DNA from 2 places in the Paenibacillus sp. CF095 genome. Region 1 is predicted to be linked to the other one. Evidence: a T-box and tRNA genes for the amino acid it is inferred to sense, from the RefSeq annotation. Region 1 holds a T-box; the other holds one or more tRNA genes.
What was found. The T-box of region 1 lies ahead of BLS69_RS24655 (valine--tRNA ligase). A T-box ahead of a tRNA ligase gene usually reads a tRNA of that ligase, here a tRNA-Val.
Positions count from the first base shown of each region.

Region 2: it has a tRNA-Val gene. The T-box ahead of BLS69_RS24655 (valine--tRNA ligase) is inferred to sense a tRNA for this amino acid. The anticodon was not compared.

Region 1 is NZ_FMZN01000004.1:23,732-32,518, forward strand. It holds gene murC (UDP-N-acetylmuramate--L-alanine ligase) at 1-165, opposite strand, end outside; gene BLS69_RS24650 (bifunctional folylpolyglutamate synthase/dihydrofolate synthase) at 222-1,598, opposite strand; gene BLS69_RS24655 (valine--tRNA ligase) at 1,677-4,343, opposite strand; T-box leader at 4,405-4,686, opposite strand; gene BLS69_RS24660 (LysM peptidoglycan-binding domain-containing protein) at 4,842-6,428, opposite strand; gene BLS69_RS24665 (RluA family pseudouridine synthase) at 6,796-7,701, opposite strand; gene hemL (glutamate-1-semialdehyde 2,1-aminomutase) at 7,698-8,787, opposite strand, start outside.
Region 2 is NZ_FMZN01000001.1:705,334-714,120, reverse strand. It holds gene BLS69_RS03155 (YdhK family protein) at 1-5, opposite strand, end outside; gene BLS69_RS03150 (organic hydroperoxide resistance protein) at 177-596, opposite strand; gene BLS69_RS03145 (chromate transporter) at 854-2,065, shown strand; gene BLS69_RS03140 (hypothetical protein) at 2,237-2,923, opposite strand; gene BLS69_RS03135 (glycoside hydrolase family protein) at 2,926-3,921, opposite strand; gene BLS69_RS03130 (hypothetical protein) at 3,923-4,180, opposite strand; gene BLS69_RS03125 (M1 family metallopeptidase) at 4,380-6,590, opposite strand; tRNA gene BLS69_RS03120 (tRNA-Val) at 6,777-6,849, opposite strand; gene BLS69_RS32395 (hypothetical protein) at 6,994-7,251, shown strand; gene BLS69_RS03110 (GNAT family N-acetyltransferase) at 7,490-7,933, shown strand; gene BLS69_RS03105 (DUF3892 domain-containing protein) at 8,046-8,282, shown strand; gene BLS69_RS03100 (hypothetical protein) at 8,702-8,787, opposite strand, start outside.

The sequences.
Region 1 (8,787 bases):
CGTAGAGTAGACAACAAGATCTGCTCCAGTGACGTGCTCTGCCGTATGTCCGATATATATTTTCGCTCCCTTGGCTGCCAACTTCTCGGTCAACTCCTGTGAAGCGACATCCGATCCGGTAACGGTGTATCCCATTTCCAACATAACTCTTGCGATGGCACTCATGCCATATCCGCCAATCCCTATAAAATGAACGTGTTCCGATGTATTTAACAAAACTTTCACCAACCTTTTTCAGAATCGGTTTGATGCAAAAGGGCTGCCCGCACATCCGCAATCAGGTACAGTGTGCCGGAGACCACCCCCAGATCTTCCGCTTCCGTCCGTGACTTCAATAGATCAAGTGCCTTTGCCCATTCGGGCTCGACGATGATTTCCAGTTCCTGCTTCGCAATGGCGGGACGTACCCGTTCGACAATCTGCAGCAATTCGGCTGCATCCATTTTGCGTCGGAAATCTGGCTCGGTCAGGATCAGCGTATCCACTAGTGGCAGTATATGCTGCAAATACGCTTCGTGATGCTTATTTGCCAACATACCCATCATCAAAATTAACTTGTTGTGCGGATAGACATCCATAATGCTCTTGGCCAGTGACTCTGCCCCTTCTGGATTATGTGCTCCATCAAGCACAATTCGAGGTTCATCGACGACTTTTTCGAATCTTCCTGCCCAGAAAGCATTCTCCAGTCCAAGTGCAATATCGTTGTCATCCAACATAAATGCCATGTATTGTCTAAGCAATTCAAGAACCATAAGTGCGGCCGCTGCATTGTCACATTGATGTGAGCCCTGCATGCGTATGCGAACGTCCAGATCACGAAACGGGCCTGTAAAATGAAAAGATTGTCCGTTCTCATTGCTGTCCAGTCTATGATAAGAGAATTGATCTCCAGCCAAATACACGCTTGATTGAAGCTGCTGTGCTTTCTCCTGAATCACCTTCACAGCTTCGGGTTGAGTCGCGCAAGTCACAACGGGTACTCCCGGCTTGATAATACCTGCCTTTTCTCCAGCAATCTGCTCAATCGTATCTCCAAGCACATCCGTATGATCCATACCAATGTTGGTGATGACGGACACAACAGGTGCGACAATATTCGTTACGTCCATCCTTCCCCCTAGCCCCGTCTCCCATACCACAACGTCAGGGTAACACTCCTCTGCATAGTACAGAAGCGCGAGAGCCGTGGACACCTCAAACATCGTGGGTGATCCAAGCGGAGTGGAGGCCATTTCCATGACCAGTGGTTGTAATCGATTCGAGAGCTTAAGCAGGATTTCTTCAGGAATATCCTCACCGTTGTATTGAAAACGGTTTGTAAACTTGGTGATATAAGGCGACGTAAAGGTACCCACATCATATCCAGCCTGAAGAAGCACTGACGTCAAAAAAGCGCAAGTCGAACCTTTGCCGTTCGTTCCCGCGACATGAATAAATTTGAGACGTTGGTGTGGATTGCCTAACATGGACATCAGACTCTCGATTCGTTCCAATCCAGGTCGGATGCCAAAAGGAATAAGGCCATTGATCCAGTCCACGGCCTCGTTATACGTAAGTAAAGGAGCTGCTGCATCTGTCCCGTCTAATTCCGTCATCTGATTCACCTTCGGTCCCGAGTTTGAGTGAAAAAAGCGGCCGGATGGCATAATCGCTCTCCATCCGACCCAAATATATTAACCTTTAAGTTCCTTGATTCGTGCAATCACTTTATCCCGTTTATCGGAATAATCTGCTTGCTTGGCGCGCTCTTCCTCAATAACTTTGGCAGGAGCTTTGGCAACAAAGCCTTCGTTCGCCAGCTTTTTCTCTACACGGAGAACTTCGCCCTCAAGGTTCTCCAACTCTTTCTCCAAACGAGCCACTTCCTGCTCGATATCAATGAGACCTGCGAGCGGCAAGTATAGTTCTGCCCCCGTAATGATCGCAGTCATTGCCTTATCCGGTGAGTTTAGATCCAGCCCACTATCGAACTCGGACGTATTACAGAAACGTTTGATGTAGTGACTGTTACGCGCAATGATGCTGGACGTCTCAGCACTATTTGCTTTGACCATCAACTCGATCTTTTTGCTCATCGGCACGTTCACTTCTGCACGAATGTTTCGAACTGCACGAATGGTATCCATGAGCAGGTTCATCTCGGCAACAGCCTCTGGGTTCTCAAGAGCAGGATCATATACCGGCCATGCTGCCAGCGTAATGGTCTCACCTTCATGTGGGAGATGCTGCCAGATCTCTTCGGAGATGTATGGCATAAACGGATGAATCAGGCGCATCGTCTGATCCAGAACATAAGCAAGCACGGATTGTGTTTTCTTCTTGGCAACCGGATCTTCCCCATAGAAGGACAGCTTAGCAAACTCAATGTACCAGTCACACAGGTCATCCCAGATAAAGTTATACAACACACGACCCGTTTCCCCAAATTCATACGCTTCGATTAGACGCGTAATATCGCGGGAAGTTTCGTTCAGACGGTGCAAAATCCAATAATCCGCTGTACCAAGCTCTCCGCTAATGTCACGTTCCTCATAAGTGAATCCTTCCAGATTCATCAATGCAAAGCGCGAAGCATTCCAGATCTTGTTGGCGAAATTCCGAGCCTGTTCCACCCGTTCCCAACGGAAACGGAGATCCTGACCTGGCGTGCTGCTGGTTGAGATCATGTAACGCATTGCATCTGCGCCGTATTTCTCAATCACATCCAGCGGATCTACACCGTTGCCCAGTGATTTGGACATTTTGCGTCCATCTGCATCACGAACAAGACCATGCATCAGCACATCCTTGAACGGAATCTCATCGGTGAATTCCAATGCAGTGAAAATCATACGTGCAACCCAGAAATATATGATGTCATACCCTGTCACAAGTACACTTGTCGGATAATAACGTTTCAGGTCTTCCGTATCTTCCGGCCAGCCTAGTGTGGAGAATGGCCATAAGCCGGAGCTAAACCAAGTATCGAGTACGTCTTCGTCCTGTCTGAGCTTGCGTCCAGCATACTCTGGCAGCGTTGTTGGATCTTCAGCAGATACAATGATTTCACCCGTTTCTTCATCATACCAAGCAGGAATACGATGTCCCCACCACAGTTGACGGGAAATACACCAGTCACGAACGTTTTCGATCCAGTTCAGATAGGTTTTCTCAAAACGATCTGGAACAAAATTAACTCCTTCACCACTCTGTTGTTTCTTAATCGCTCTCTCTGCAAGTGGCTTCATCTCAACGAACCACTGTGTAGACAGATACGGCTCAACAACAGCTCCGGTACGCTCACTGTGTCCAACCTGATGCGTGTGATCCTCGATATTGATCAATACGCCCTGCTCTTTCAAGTCAGCAACAATCTGCTTGCGGCAGTCACTGCGATCCAGTCCCTGATACTTGCCAGCCTCAGCATTCATTGTGCCGCTCTCATCCATTACCGTAATTTGAGGCAGATCATGACGAAGACCTACTTCAAAGTCATTTGGATCATGCGCAGGCGTGATTTTAACTGCACCACTTCCAAACTCTTTATCCACATAATCATCAGCGATAATTGGAATTTCTCGTCCAATGATAGGCAGTACAAGTACTTTACCAATCATATCTGCATAGCGCTCATCCTTCGGATGAACAGCAACCGCTGTATCACCCAGCATCGTTTCAGGACGTGTTGTTGCCACTGTAACGTAGCCACTTCCGTCTTTGAGCGGGTAACGCAGATGGTACAAGTGACCCTGAACCTCTTTATATTCAACTTCAATGTCGGACAGAGCTGTCCGGTTCACCGGGTCCCAGTTAATGATGCGTTTGCCTCGGTAAATAAGGCCTTTTTCATACAGTTGAACAAATACTTTGCGAACCGCTTGGGACAGACCTTCATCCAGCGTAAAACGTTCACGTGAGTAATCAAGCGACAATCCCATTTTGCCCCATTGTTGACGAATGGTAGTGGCATATTGATCTTTCCAGTCCCATACCTTTTCCAAAAACTTCTCGCGTCCCAGATCATAACGAGTCAGACCTTCTTCACGCAGCTTCTGCTCCACTTTGGTTTGGGTAGCAATACCTGCATGGTCGGAACCCGGAAGCCACAGTGCGTCGTAACCTTGCATCCGTTTGGTACGGATCAGAATATCCTGCAGTGTAAAATCGAGCGCATGCCCAATGTGCAGCATCCCGGTTACATTCGGGGGTGGAATTACAATCGTATACGGCTCGGCATCCTTACGTTGACCGGCTTTGAAATATCCGCGCTCCATCCAGGTGGAGTACCATTTGTCCTCTGCCGCCTTAGGATCATAAGTGGTCGGCATTTCTGTTGCAGCTGATTTTTTTTCCTCAGACATGTGTCATTCCTCCGTTACTTCATCATCTTCGCCAAAAAAAACAAAAAAAACCTTTCATCCATCAAAGGACGAAAGGTTAGCTTTCGCGGTACCACCTTTGTTTCACGCCTACAGCAAGATAGACTTCACCCTCTGTACATGACGTGACACTTCAAGCAGATAACGGCTGCTACCGGCCCATCCTACCTCAGAAATAAATGACGATAGATCTCATTCATCTCTTGTATTCAAACAGGCAACTCCCGGGCGACTTCGATCAGTTGGTTCCTGCGGAATCTCACAGCGCTGCAATTCCACTCTCTGAAAGGTCATACTGTCTACTACTCCCGTTCCACGTTGTTCTTCAAAAAACCTACACACATCATACCTTGCTCGTGCGCGATAGTCAACCTGACAACAGCGGATAAAGAGCGCTGGAATGCAGGTTTAGGGCGAATTATGCAAAAACCCGCAATCCTCAAGGGGATCACGGGTTGTAACGAAGGCTTTAACTACGGATTAAGGGATGTACAATATCTGACCTTCTTCCACAACTTGTTCAGATAATCGGTTATACAACTGAAGTTCCCTCGTGCTCAATTGATATCGATCTGCAATGGCATCCAGTGTGTCTTCTCGCTGAACGATGCACAGTTTCACCTTGCGGAATGGGGTCTGGTCGACAATCGTTCCCAGGAACAGGTTCTTCCATTCCACATCATCAGCTGGATATGTTTCTTCCTGTACCACACCCGCAGGAACCTCATCGCCTCGCTCCACTTCAGCATCGCGTGCCGCTCTGCCCGAGGATAACAAGGAAGAGATACCTACGCCCTCTTCTTGCCGTGGTGCGGATTCTTTTTTGCTGCCAAAAGCAACCTTCAGCTCCGGCTTGTCTTCCGTCTCAGCCACAGGTTCAGGAACAAATGCTTCGTTCTGTACGAACTCGTCTACCCCAGTCGCTTCAAAAGACGGTCGGTCTTCCTCAGCGTTGCCTGGTGGTTCAGACGAAGCAAATACACCTTGCCAGTTCTCCGCCTGTGATTCGCTCGGGACATCGGCAACTGCCTGATTCTCCTGCTGAGGTACAGATCTCGCTGATTCGAAGTGCCATACCTCTGGTGCGTCCGGTACATCCGGTGCTGCCAACTCATTAGATGATTGAGCAGTAGGCTCTGTGACTGCTTGATCTGCACTTCTCGAGTTCGCAGGCAATGCATCCACGGAAGGCTCGGACCAACCCGAAGACTCATCTTCCAGAGGCAGCAATGGTTCCGACTCAGGGTAAGAAGCTAACCGATCTGCGGTCTCAGCCATAAATGACGAGATCGGAGAAGGTTCGCTGTATTGCTCATGAGATGCCAATTCATCCCCATTCTCTGTCAGAGAGGCGGGATCTTCGTTTACATCAGGTTGTCTGTTTTCGTTAGCGTACTCCGCACTTTGCTCCTCAGATTGAATTGGCTCGGCCGATGACGAATCCGCATATTCTTGCTGCCATTCTTCGCTATTCCTTAATGTCTCTTCCCTTGTAGACAGGTCAGCGAATTCCGGGGCACCATATGCAAGTTCTGCTGCATTCGCAAGTCTCTCTTCCTCACTCCGCTGGAGCAGGTACTCTTGTGCAAATGTGTTGGGGTCGCTGCCTGTCTGTGCTGCTTCATCGGAACGGTTGGATTGCTGAGCATCAGGTGAATGAACAACTGTAAACTCATCTGCTGACCACACTTGTGGCTCTTCAACAGGAAACCCCTCGATGCCTCGCAGCGACAATACGCCTGTAATGTTCAGACTGCGATTGGATAACAGATCCACGTCAAAATTTTCGATCTCGATGGAAATATCCTCAATCGATCTGACCCGGTTCAGCGGCACTGTGATCTCCACGGGAATAAAATGTTTGAGCTCCTCTGAAGCCTCATTTTCTCCTCTGTACGCACCTGTAAGTAAAAGATGTCCTCTTAACGTGGCATGATCATCCTGCCCTATGACTTGAATGCGCGGGTAAAGTTCAATCTCCTCCAATTCCTCAATCGCAGGGACTCCCTCAGACAAATGAACGCGCTCATAAATATCGAACCGTAAACCATAAGGTTGATTCAACAAAGGTGGCGTCCTCCTTTCGGCATATGTTCACCATGATCCTTCTCATGGGACTGATCCATGGTCCAAATCCTTCGTTACCCCATCTATATGCCTTGAATGAGATAAGCATGCCACCTTTTGAAAAACCTTGTTATATATGTTCAACTCATGGTTATTTACACTGTCACTCCAATGACAGAACAACCCTCTGATCGCTGTTATCCCCAGATTTTTTTCATTCCTTTTTATAAAAGGGAAAATCCGGGGATAGCTTATGCTTCCGAAGCAGCTTTCTTTCAGAAAGCTTTTAGGCGAACGCTTTGCTTCTTCTGGTTGTTTCTGTCCTTTCCGTTTTCGTGTAAATAGTTAGTCGAACTTAAATCGTGTATTAGTAAGCCATCTCACGCTCTGCCAATTGTGTGAAATCGGATGGCCAAGGGTCGCTCACTTCAATCATCGCTCCGGTTAACGGATGACTAAACCTAAGCATCTCTCCGTGAAGTGCTTGTCGCCCAATGGCATCCGCTCTACCTCCATACAACGCATCACCAATGAGCGGGTGTCCCGCGTAGCTCAGGTGTACACGAATTTGGTGTGTACGTCCTGTATCCAGCTTTAATCGTACAAGGGTTGCTCGTTCCCACACTTCGACGATCTCCACATGAGTAACAGCTTCCTGTCCACCTTCCGAGACACGCCTGCGCTGTTTGTGATGTCTGTCCTTGCCAATCGGAGCATCAATTTTGTGGAGTTCAAGGGGGATTTGTCCACCTGCAATGGCTACATAATGACGGCCAATCTCTTTGCGACGCATCGCTTCATCCAGTTTGGCGAGGGCAAAAGCATTTTTGGCATATAGGACAGGTCCCGTTGTATCCTCATCCAGTCGATGAACATGGCGTACACTCGCCTGTATTCCGTTCATTTCATAATAGGAGGCAACCACATGATCCAGCGTGATGGCCTGATCAGCACGGCTTCCATCTGGATGCAGTTTCATGCCTGCCGGTTTGTGCATAACCAGACAGAAATCATCCTCAAACAATACATCCACATCAGCCCAGCGTGGCTCAACATCGATTGGCTGGGACGCAAAAAGGGCCAGCCGAAGCCGGTCCCCTGCAAGTTGTATTCCTTGGTTTGATTTCAGCTGACGAAGCAGTTTCTCCGGAAACTGAAGCTCAGACAATAGCCATTGCTCTGCAGCCATCGGTTTGTCCGAACTGCCTGTTACGGCTTTCCCTGGCATCAGCTCAAGCCATTCCCCGCGGCGTTTCCAACTTTTGATGGTCATAGCGATTGAAGAGCTTTACGATTCGCCTCAATCGTATCGTCAATATCCTGCTCCGTATGCACACCAGAGACAAACATGCCTTCGTATTGCGAAGGAGCAACACTCACACCTTGATCAATCATGGCCGCAAAATAACGACGGAATTGATCCAGATTGCTTTCTTTGGCAATATCATAATTAGTTACGGGAACGGCACTGAAGAATGGACAAACCATGGAACCCACACGGTTGATGGTTATCGCAACACCCGTCTCAGCTGCATTTTTCTCGAATCCGGCTTGCAGACGTGCAGACAATGTCTCCAGACGGTCATAGACCTCTGGTGTTAACAATTTGAGCGTCGTATATCCTGCGGCCATAGCCAGCGGGTTCCCACTAAGTGTACCCGCCTGATAGATCGGTCCTGTTGGAGCAATCTGTTCCATCAGATCGCGACGGCCACCATAAGCACCAACCGGGAGTCCGCCACCGATCACTTTACCCAGACAAGTCAGGTCAGGTGTAACCCCATACCGTCCCTGAGCACAGTTCAACCCTACGCGGAAACCGGTCATGACTTCGTCAAAAATAAGCAGGCTGCCATATTGGGTCGTCAAACTGCGCAGGCCTTCAAGGAAACCGGAAGCCGGAGGTACAACCCCCATGTTACCTGCCACAGGTTCCACAATAACAGCGGCCAGTTCTTCACCATAACGTTCAAAAGCAAGCTTAACGGACTCCAGATCGTTGTAAGGTACCGTAATTGTATTCACAGCTACACCTTCAGGTACACCTGGACTATCCGGCAGACCCAGTGTTGCAACACCTGAACCCGCCTTGATCAGCAAGCTGTCGGCATGTCCATGATATGATCCTTCAAACTTCAGAATTTTACTGCGTCCGGTTACTCCGCGTGCCAGTCGAATGGCACTCATCGTTGCTTCCGTACCGGAATTAACCATCCGCACGATATCGATAGAAGGTACACGCTCACAGACGAGTTTTGCCATCTCGGTCTCCAGCAAGGTAGGCGCACCAAAACTTGTTCCTTTGAGGGCTGTCTCACGCAAAGCTTCTACAACGTCAGGGTGTGCATGTCCCATAATG
Region 2 (8,787 bases), on a different contig from region 1:
TTCATGGTTTGCACTCCTTTAATTCTATTTGTATCATTCATTATACCCCCTATAGGTATATTGTAATCATTATTATTGCTTTTTCTGGGCAAAGCACATCTTACAATGGAGCAAAATAATACAAAAAAACCTCCGATTTCTCGGAGGCTTCTTATAACAACAAATAGTTTCAATGATTACGCCAATTCCACGTTAACATTCACGTTCCCTTTGATTCCTTTGGAATATGGGCAGTAGTCATGGGCAAATTTCACAAATTTCTGTGCTGTTTCCTCATCCAGACCGAGAATCTTAACTTCCAAATCGACTTGAAGCTTCACACCGTTGTCCTCAGAGTCCGTCACCAACATTACAGTAGCAGCTACTGTACTTCTTTCAATTTCAACTTTGTGTTTCTTCAATTGAAACTCCAGTGCGGAGTTAAAACAAGCACTATACCCTGCTGCAAACAACTGCTCCGGATTGGTAGCTGTCGTCACTTGTCCTCCGAGTTCAGGTGGTGCAGCAACATCCAACATAAACACGTTATCTGGGGATTGTACGATTCCTTGACGTCCGCCTGTATTAATGACTGTTGTTTCATATAATGTTTTCATTTGTGAAAACTCCTTTAGTTAATTAGATTTATTTTGACTACATTTCGATCTCTTTTGTATCACCAACAATTACATTGTACACAATTAAATTGTGTATGTAAATAGCTAATATAAAAAAATAATATAGTTTAATGCTGCGTTTAAATGAATAGCGATGAGGAGGATTATAATGTAGTTATCGGTAGAGGAAATGTATCCTTCCTTAACTTTCATCCATCGGATAACCTAAATCGAACCGTTAAGGAGGAATAACACGTTTGGAGAATAATTCATTTCTAACCCCGGACAAGCCCAAACATACAGTCAGAGCACTTTCTGAGGTGTTGGCTGTATCAACCAAACTTGGCCTGACTTCATTTGGAGGACCAATCGCTCATCTTGGTTACTTTCATGAAGAATATGTTCGCCGTAGAAAGTGGATGAATGAACGAAGCTATGCAGATTTAGTTGCGCTATGTCAATTTTTGCCCGGGCCTGCCAGCAGTCAAGTCGGGATTGGAATTGGCATCATCCGCGGCGGTTTGCTGGGGGGACTGATGGCTTGGCTTGGTTTCACACTTCCTTCTGTCATTGCGTTAGTTTTGTTTGCTTTCCTTATGCAAGGATTTGATATCAGCAGTACTGGCTGGATTCACGGTCTGAAAATTGTTGCTGTAGCTATTGTCGCTCAGGCGATATTGGGTATGGGGCAGAAACTAACTCCTGATCGTTACAGGGCAACCATCGCTATCTTTACTGCAGCGGCGACTCTTGTGTGGCCAACTGCGTTCACCCCAATCCTTTTTATTGTTATTGCAGGCATGATAGGTATGATCTATTTTAGAAAAATGACAGGGATTAATACAGTAGACTTGTCTGTCCCTGTGAGTCGTAAGTTGGCAATCATTTGTTTGGCTACGTTCTTTGGAATCCTGGTTCTTCTCCCGTTACTCACACCCTTTGATCGTTCGGGGTGGCTGTTATTCTTTGATAGCTTCTACCGTTCAGGCTCACTTGTATTTGGTGGAGGGCATGTTGTACTTCCGTTACTGGAACGTGAATTCGTCCCTGCAGGTCTGATGAACAAATCCGACTTTTTGGCGGGATATGGAGCAGCACAAGCTGTACCTGGACCATTGTTCACCTTTGCCAGTTATTTAGGTGCGATGATGCGTGGGGTTCCAGGTACTTTGGTTGCAACGATTGCTATCTTTTTGCCAGCGTTCCTTCTGACCGTAGGAGCATTGCCCTTCTGGAATTCTTTATGTAAAAGTTCAAAAATTCAAGGAGCATTAATCGGAATTAATGCAGCCGTTGTAGGTATTTTGTTGGCATCGTTGTACGATCCGCTTTGGACAACTGCGATCCTAACTCCTGTTGATTTTGCACTGGTATGTATGTTGTTTCTAATGCTCGTTTTTTGGAAAGTACCACCGTGGATCGTTGTCGCTGCTGGTGCAGCAGGCGGTACAATCATGAACCTTCTCTAAATAAAAAAGGTACCCAAACACTGCACTTCTTTTTCAAAGTGTCCGTGCTTAGGTACCAAATCACTGCACGTATGTCTTTTTACCGATCCATGCAGATTATCTATTTATTCTCTTCGGCATTCCAATTCAAATCATGCACCTAGTTCATCTTCAGACATCTCTCCAGTTTAATTAGTTACTCCAGATATCCACTTTCATCTGTGCACATTTGAAATACTTGGCCTCTGCCTTGCTTGTAGTCAGTTTCAAAAGACATTGCAGTTCTCCATGTTGGAACAACCCACCGCTAAGGTCAGCAGCAACACCACCATACTGATCATCCGCACCAAGCCATACGGACGGTCTCTCGAGTCCAGCTGAGAACTGTAATCCGGTACAGAGTAGCACAGTGAGATTTTTACGGTTCTGTGCTTCATCTCCTGCTACGCCATGTGTAGTGAAGAACACCATGTTTTGATTAAAATCCGTGTACGTTCCATCTGCTTTATAGGCACGGACCATACCATACTTCTGATTTACGTTTTGAAAAAAAGTGATTCCGGCCTTGCTATCCTTCGATTTAATGCCAACCTGAACTGAGATTCCAATGTTCCCGTTTAATTGTAGCGCTTCCAAAGTGATTGCAATTGCTGTTACTTTCGAGCTGTCAATCAGATGTTTCATTTTCAACTCTGCCGTGGCTCCTGCCGTTGTCGGTGTTGTAACGGTTATGGTTCCTCTGTCGGGCAAAGGCTCAAACGTAGGGGTGCCCACCACCTCCACCCAATCCGGTAACGTTCCGTAAAGAAAATCGGCCACAAGCTGTTTGTGGACCTTTCCAAAGGGCACGATCTGACCCGCTGCATCACGTATAACCATCTCTACACCCCCACCGAATAGGCTACACCGATATTATGATCGGTATTGTAATACACGTACACTACACCGTCCATAACGGACACCATCAAGGATTGCATGTTGGTCGTCTCCCAAGTCAATGCCGGAAAATATATATCTGTAGGTTTGTACAGCAGTTGACGAAAGTCTGCGCTGATCTTGGCAATGGCAGGTCGAGCTACTGTCGTAACCCCACCGGAAGCATAAGCCGATAACATGCCCAGCCACCACATGCTCCCTTTGTACATAAATACACCAGCATTGGATCTCGAAATGTTTTCTCCCGCTGTTAAAGTGGCATCATTACCACCCATTAATGGTCTTGGATCAGCTAACCAGCTACGTCCGTCATGTGAATGCCAGATACATTTACGACCAAAGTCACCGCCGCCCATCACTGAGAAACCGATCCATTTGCCGCCATTTCTGAAACACGAGAAGTAACCAGTATGACCATCACCTGGGAACCCGGGAGGTTTGTCCAAAATCAAACCCACTCTTGTCCAGTTAATCATGTCTACAGAGGTCGCAAGTGCCGTTGATTGATTGATCCCCAGTCCGTTTTGTTGATAATACATAAAGAACAATTGTTCTTCATCGTTCCAGATCACAAATGGAGTTTCCGTTGAATTCCCAACCACAGTATCGAGATACACCTGTCCGTGTTTGGTCCATGGTCCTGTCGGGCTGTTCGAATAGGCTAGTCCAATTCCTCCGATGTGATTATGGTTGGTAGAATACGTAGCATAATAATCTGCTTTTGCATCAGGGATAAGCCCCTTTACCTTGATCGCCCGAAACCAATAGATCGATTGAAGACCCGCCATTGCAGCGGTATACATAGGATTGTCCATTTTTTTATCAAATTGAGGTGTGTACATCCGTCTGGTCTCTGCATCGCAATAATCATAAGGCGAAGTGACACTGTTGGCTGCATTAGCAGTCTGTTCTGCCTGGATATTTTTTTCAACCATTGACATGTTACACAACCTCCTTAACATGCAGGGTGACAATGTCCAATGGAGAGAAGTATACTAATTCCGATGTGCCCTTTAGTAGATTTGAGAGATCAACAACATTACCCATATTCGCAGCCGGCCCCTGAATAAAACGAATGATAGAGCGAATGCCTGCATTATATGAATACGCTTTCATTTTGTTCATTCCTTTGCTTTTCTTACCGTTGCGATCAGTGACTGTCTCTTTCCATGGCATGCCCGGATAATGTTGATCCTTCATATTAATCCCTCCTATTGTTTTCTCACGATAAGTATATTCATGAAGTTGCCTTTGTGTTAAAGCATTATGCCCATCTTACAGCCTATTATTCTCAGTCTGGTTTTCATGCTTATGTTAAACATGACTAAACAGAAAACAGGCTAACCAATACAAATTGGCTAACCTGTTTAAACGAAGAAACTGCAAAACCAATTACTTATTACTCCGCAAAAAATGAAGATATGGGATTCGCTATTTTTTTATTGGATTTCTCCTTGCCTTGGTTATCCAATACATAGTGCTGGTAAAAGTCGTTAGTGAATCCGATAGACTCCTGTATTTTCAGCTTAAAAGCTTCAAATGCCGCATCACTCAGATGATCCTCATTCCAGAAATAGTGAAGCATCAATCGATTCTGGTTATAGGGATGTTTGATAACATATGCACCCGCGGCGAGAGGTTGATTCATGGTATTCTTCCAAGCGAAACCCGTCTGTTTCGTCCGATCGATAATGTTAAATTTTAAAGCCTGCACCAATCCGTTTGACTTGGCATTACCAATGACAATAAGGTTGCTGTTGCCAATCTCTTTTTTCATCTTTTGCTTCAGTTCCTTGCGATCCCTTATAATGTCGTATCTCATACCGGTCATATCAAGGAATCCGGTCAACTGATTAACCATATCTTCTTGCTGTTTAGTTGCAAGCTTACTCACCTGATCGCTGAGCACAATGGTTAATTCCTCGCCTTGAAGGACTTTGTCCATCAATCGATTCATCACTTCATAAGGCAGATTAGGGATCATGCCCATGACAGCCTGATACTGTTGTTGTAACATGTCATGTACATAGGCGGCGGTCTCTTCCTGTGATAATTGGTATTCCGGCTTTAAGACAAAGTTAGGCTGATATAGGGCCATCTGCATTTCTGAACGTACTTCCTTACTAAGCACATCTTCAATGGTATGAAGCAGCCCCTCTACCGTTGCATTCTGGTACACGTAGCGTTTGAAATATGTCTTCATCAACTCGTCAAATTTCTCTTCACCGACGGAACGGTAAAGCTGATAGATCGCTTGTCTTCCCTTCTGATAATATACCAAACCTGCCAAATCCCCAGCTTCATCGTTTGTTGACGCAATCGCCATATCTACGGGCGCAGTATCAAACTGTATGGATCTGAACCCATTTAACTTGTCTCCCTGTTTCTCGGCAAAATACACCATGGAGAAATCAGCAAAGCCTTCATCCAGGAAGGATTCTGTCTCCGAGTTATTACCGATCAATGCATGGAACCACTGATGCGCTATTTCATGAACAAATGTTGTGTCTTCTTCTGGAATAGCACCATTTTGAATCTGTCCCATCTGGATGAGCCTCGCATACTCCACGGCAACGCCTTGTACATAAGTCTCGACAATTCGGAACTCTGGATAAGGATACTTGCCATATTTCTCACTATAAAAATCAATGACCTTGAATGCCTGATTAATGTACCGGTCAACTATCTTTTTCTTGGATGGATCATCGTTGTAATAATAGTATTCCACCGTCAGACCGTTACGGGTAGCGCGTTCCACTTGAAGATTAGGACTTGCAAAGAAAACAAACTCCCTCGTATTCTCGGCTACAGCAGATACAATCTTACGTCCATGTTCTGTACTGTCTTGAGTGGTGATCGTGCCTGGCATGGCTACCTGGTACTCATCAGGAACATTTAATTGAACTTCAAAGTCCGATGAGGTGTAATAATCGCTCTCAAATGTTCGACTATACGGTGCCTTGTTCCATTGATGTTTAACCTCGTCGTATACAGACATCACCGGGAACCAGTGCGCACCATTGATCATGTCCATGTAGTAGGAAACTCGCTGTGAGCCATAGGGTATATTCAACTGAAACTCCAGTTGGAATGATACCGATTCGCCTGGTTGAACGGGCTCTTTCAACTGCACGGTCAACGCTTGGTTTTCCTTATGGAAATCCAGCGATTGACTATCTGCTGTTACAGCCTGAATATCGATGCCACCCAGAAAGTCCTCCGCTGTCTTCTCCGGGTGATCTTCACTAATCTTTTCATTATGCTGTTGGTACATGCTCGCCTGTGTAGACTTGGAGAGGTTTGCATCAGCATATGTATGAAGGACCAGCTGCTGGAGGGTATCCTTGCTTGTGTTGTGATACGTTACCTTCTCGCTCCCCTGGATCGTCATCTCCTTCTCATTTAACCGAGCCTGGATCTGGTATTGAATCGGGGTCTGCTCTAGAGAGTCTTTCGGTGTGTTATATATCTTCGTAGATACAGGTAGTGGGACAGCTTCCGCAGCAACAACCCCAATGTTGGCAAGTGGACTTGTTGCCAGTATGAAGGCCAGTGTACCCGCGATCCCTACTCTGGCTAACTTTGATGTAAATGGTTTTGAATAATTCATAGTTCTCTCCTTCTCCTGTTCTATATTGACCTCAGAACCAAGTATAGAAGACGAACCTTACGCTGAATTTATGTTTTATTTAAGTTTTGTTTAAAAAGAGGAAGAGAAACTGAAAATATCGCAAATCGCATTCATGTTTGTATGTAAAAAAGAAAAGAAGCCTTACATTGTAAGACTTCTCGTGTATGATCTGTAGTGGGCTCGAACCACTGACCCCTACCCTGTCAAGATAGTGCTCTCCCAGCTGAGCTAACAGATCATGATATATAATTGTTTCCCAATCAAGTAACAGTATCATATCAAGTAACCGTGTTCATTGTCAATGATTTATTTGGTTATAATTCACCCGAAATGGTGCACAATAAAGGAAAGATTACCATTTCTACAACGAGGTGAATTCCCTATGAGAAACATAACAAAACGGTCAAAATCCAATAAATATACATTTACCAAATACTTCTTCCCCTTCGTTGGGCTTGTGATTCTCATTACAATCGGTACTGGTTGCAGCTTAGAGAGGGATGAACATACAGTTCAATTCCAACAATTACAACAGCCCAATGAAAATGGTGAATCTCTGCCCGTTTGGCTGGACGTATACTCCAAATCTGTAATTCAAGATGTGTATTCTCCGCGAGGAAGCAATGAAGTCTTGCCGTGAAGGTTAACAGATGAATTACTCATCTTCATCCCACTTGCGTGAGTATGCTTTCTTCGTTACGTAATACAACAGAGCAATCATTCCCGCCGACATTAACAATGTAATTACCATGATGCCTGTCATGCCCATCACTACCCCCTCCTCTCCCAATATGTTCCAGACTTCACTATACAGGAAAAACATTTTTTTGTATAATTCAGTCTGATATGTCGCGCAAGAGCAGAAAGAAGGAATGGAATTGGCAGCTGAGATTAGTTATGTATCAACAGAAGAACAACTGGAGCAAGCCCTGGGAATTCGCCATCACGTTTTTGTGATCGAGCAACAGGTGCCTGCCGAGATTGAGATTGATCAATATGATGTCATCAGTCCAGATGTGCATCATGTATTGTTAAGTACGGATGGCCAAGCTGTAGCCACAGGACGTCTGATCTATTACAGCAAGGATACGGCCAAAATGCAGCGGATCGCGGTGCTTGAGTCTCATCGTTCATTCGGTTATGGACGTGTGCTTCTTCTCGCGATGGAGGAGCGAGCACGTGAACTCGGCTTATCCTATTCTGTACTGGATGCTCAATGTCAGGCACAGAAATTCTATGAAAAACTGGGTTATGAAGTGATTTCGGAAGAACCTTTTTATGATGCAGATATTCTGCATGTTCGTATGAGAAAGAGCCTGTAAAACCTCGGCGTTGGCAGGTCTTATCAGCATATGGTGCATACTTCCGATGAATTCGGATAGGCTAATCAGGTAAGCAGATTCCTATCTCGTCATATAAGGAGAGTGTGACATCATGGATCAAACAACACGCGAGAGTTTCACAGCCGTACAGAAAAATGGCGACGGTGACCTGACAGCATTTCAGACTTCAGCAGGACGTGTACTGGATTATCAGCAGGCACTTGCAGAAGTAAAGGCTGGCGCTATTGCTGGTGTGAATGTATTTAAAGGCAAGGATGGCGAAATGTACATTCGCGGCGATGCCGACGGTGACCCCACCAACAACTTGGACCAACTTCCCCATTTCTAAATAGATGTACATGTCGTATGTGTGACACAGTAAGCGCCGATCCGGATATCCGGGTTGGCGTTTTCTTATGTTCCCTGGAGGGTGTCTTCAACCTACTCAAAGCCAAACTCAGGCCCACGAGCGGCAACGAATCTGAGGCGTCTTATTCAAGGATTTGAACCCCCCTTAGAAATCTAAGGAATCTGAGACACGCTATATCAGAATTTTTGGCCTTTATAGCGTTTTTGTCAGGGGATTTCGGGAAATAAGGTGTCTGATGTTGCTTACAATCTAAAAAGAGGAGCGGAAGGCCAAATAAGACGTCCTGTGTTCCTTAGAAAATCATCTACTCATTCGCCAGGATCAGCCAACTTGGACTTCCAGACTGTTTAGATGCTGACATCCATCATCGTATAGCTTGCTTAAGTTGAGAACACTTCCTAGTAGTCCGTAAAATATTTTGCGGAGTCCCCGGAAGGTTGGCTTTTGCGAATCGGCTGTTGTACCTGTTCCCATGCCTGCAAAA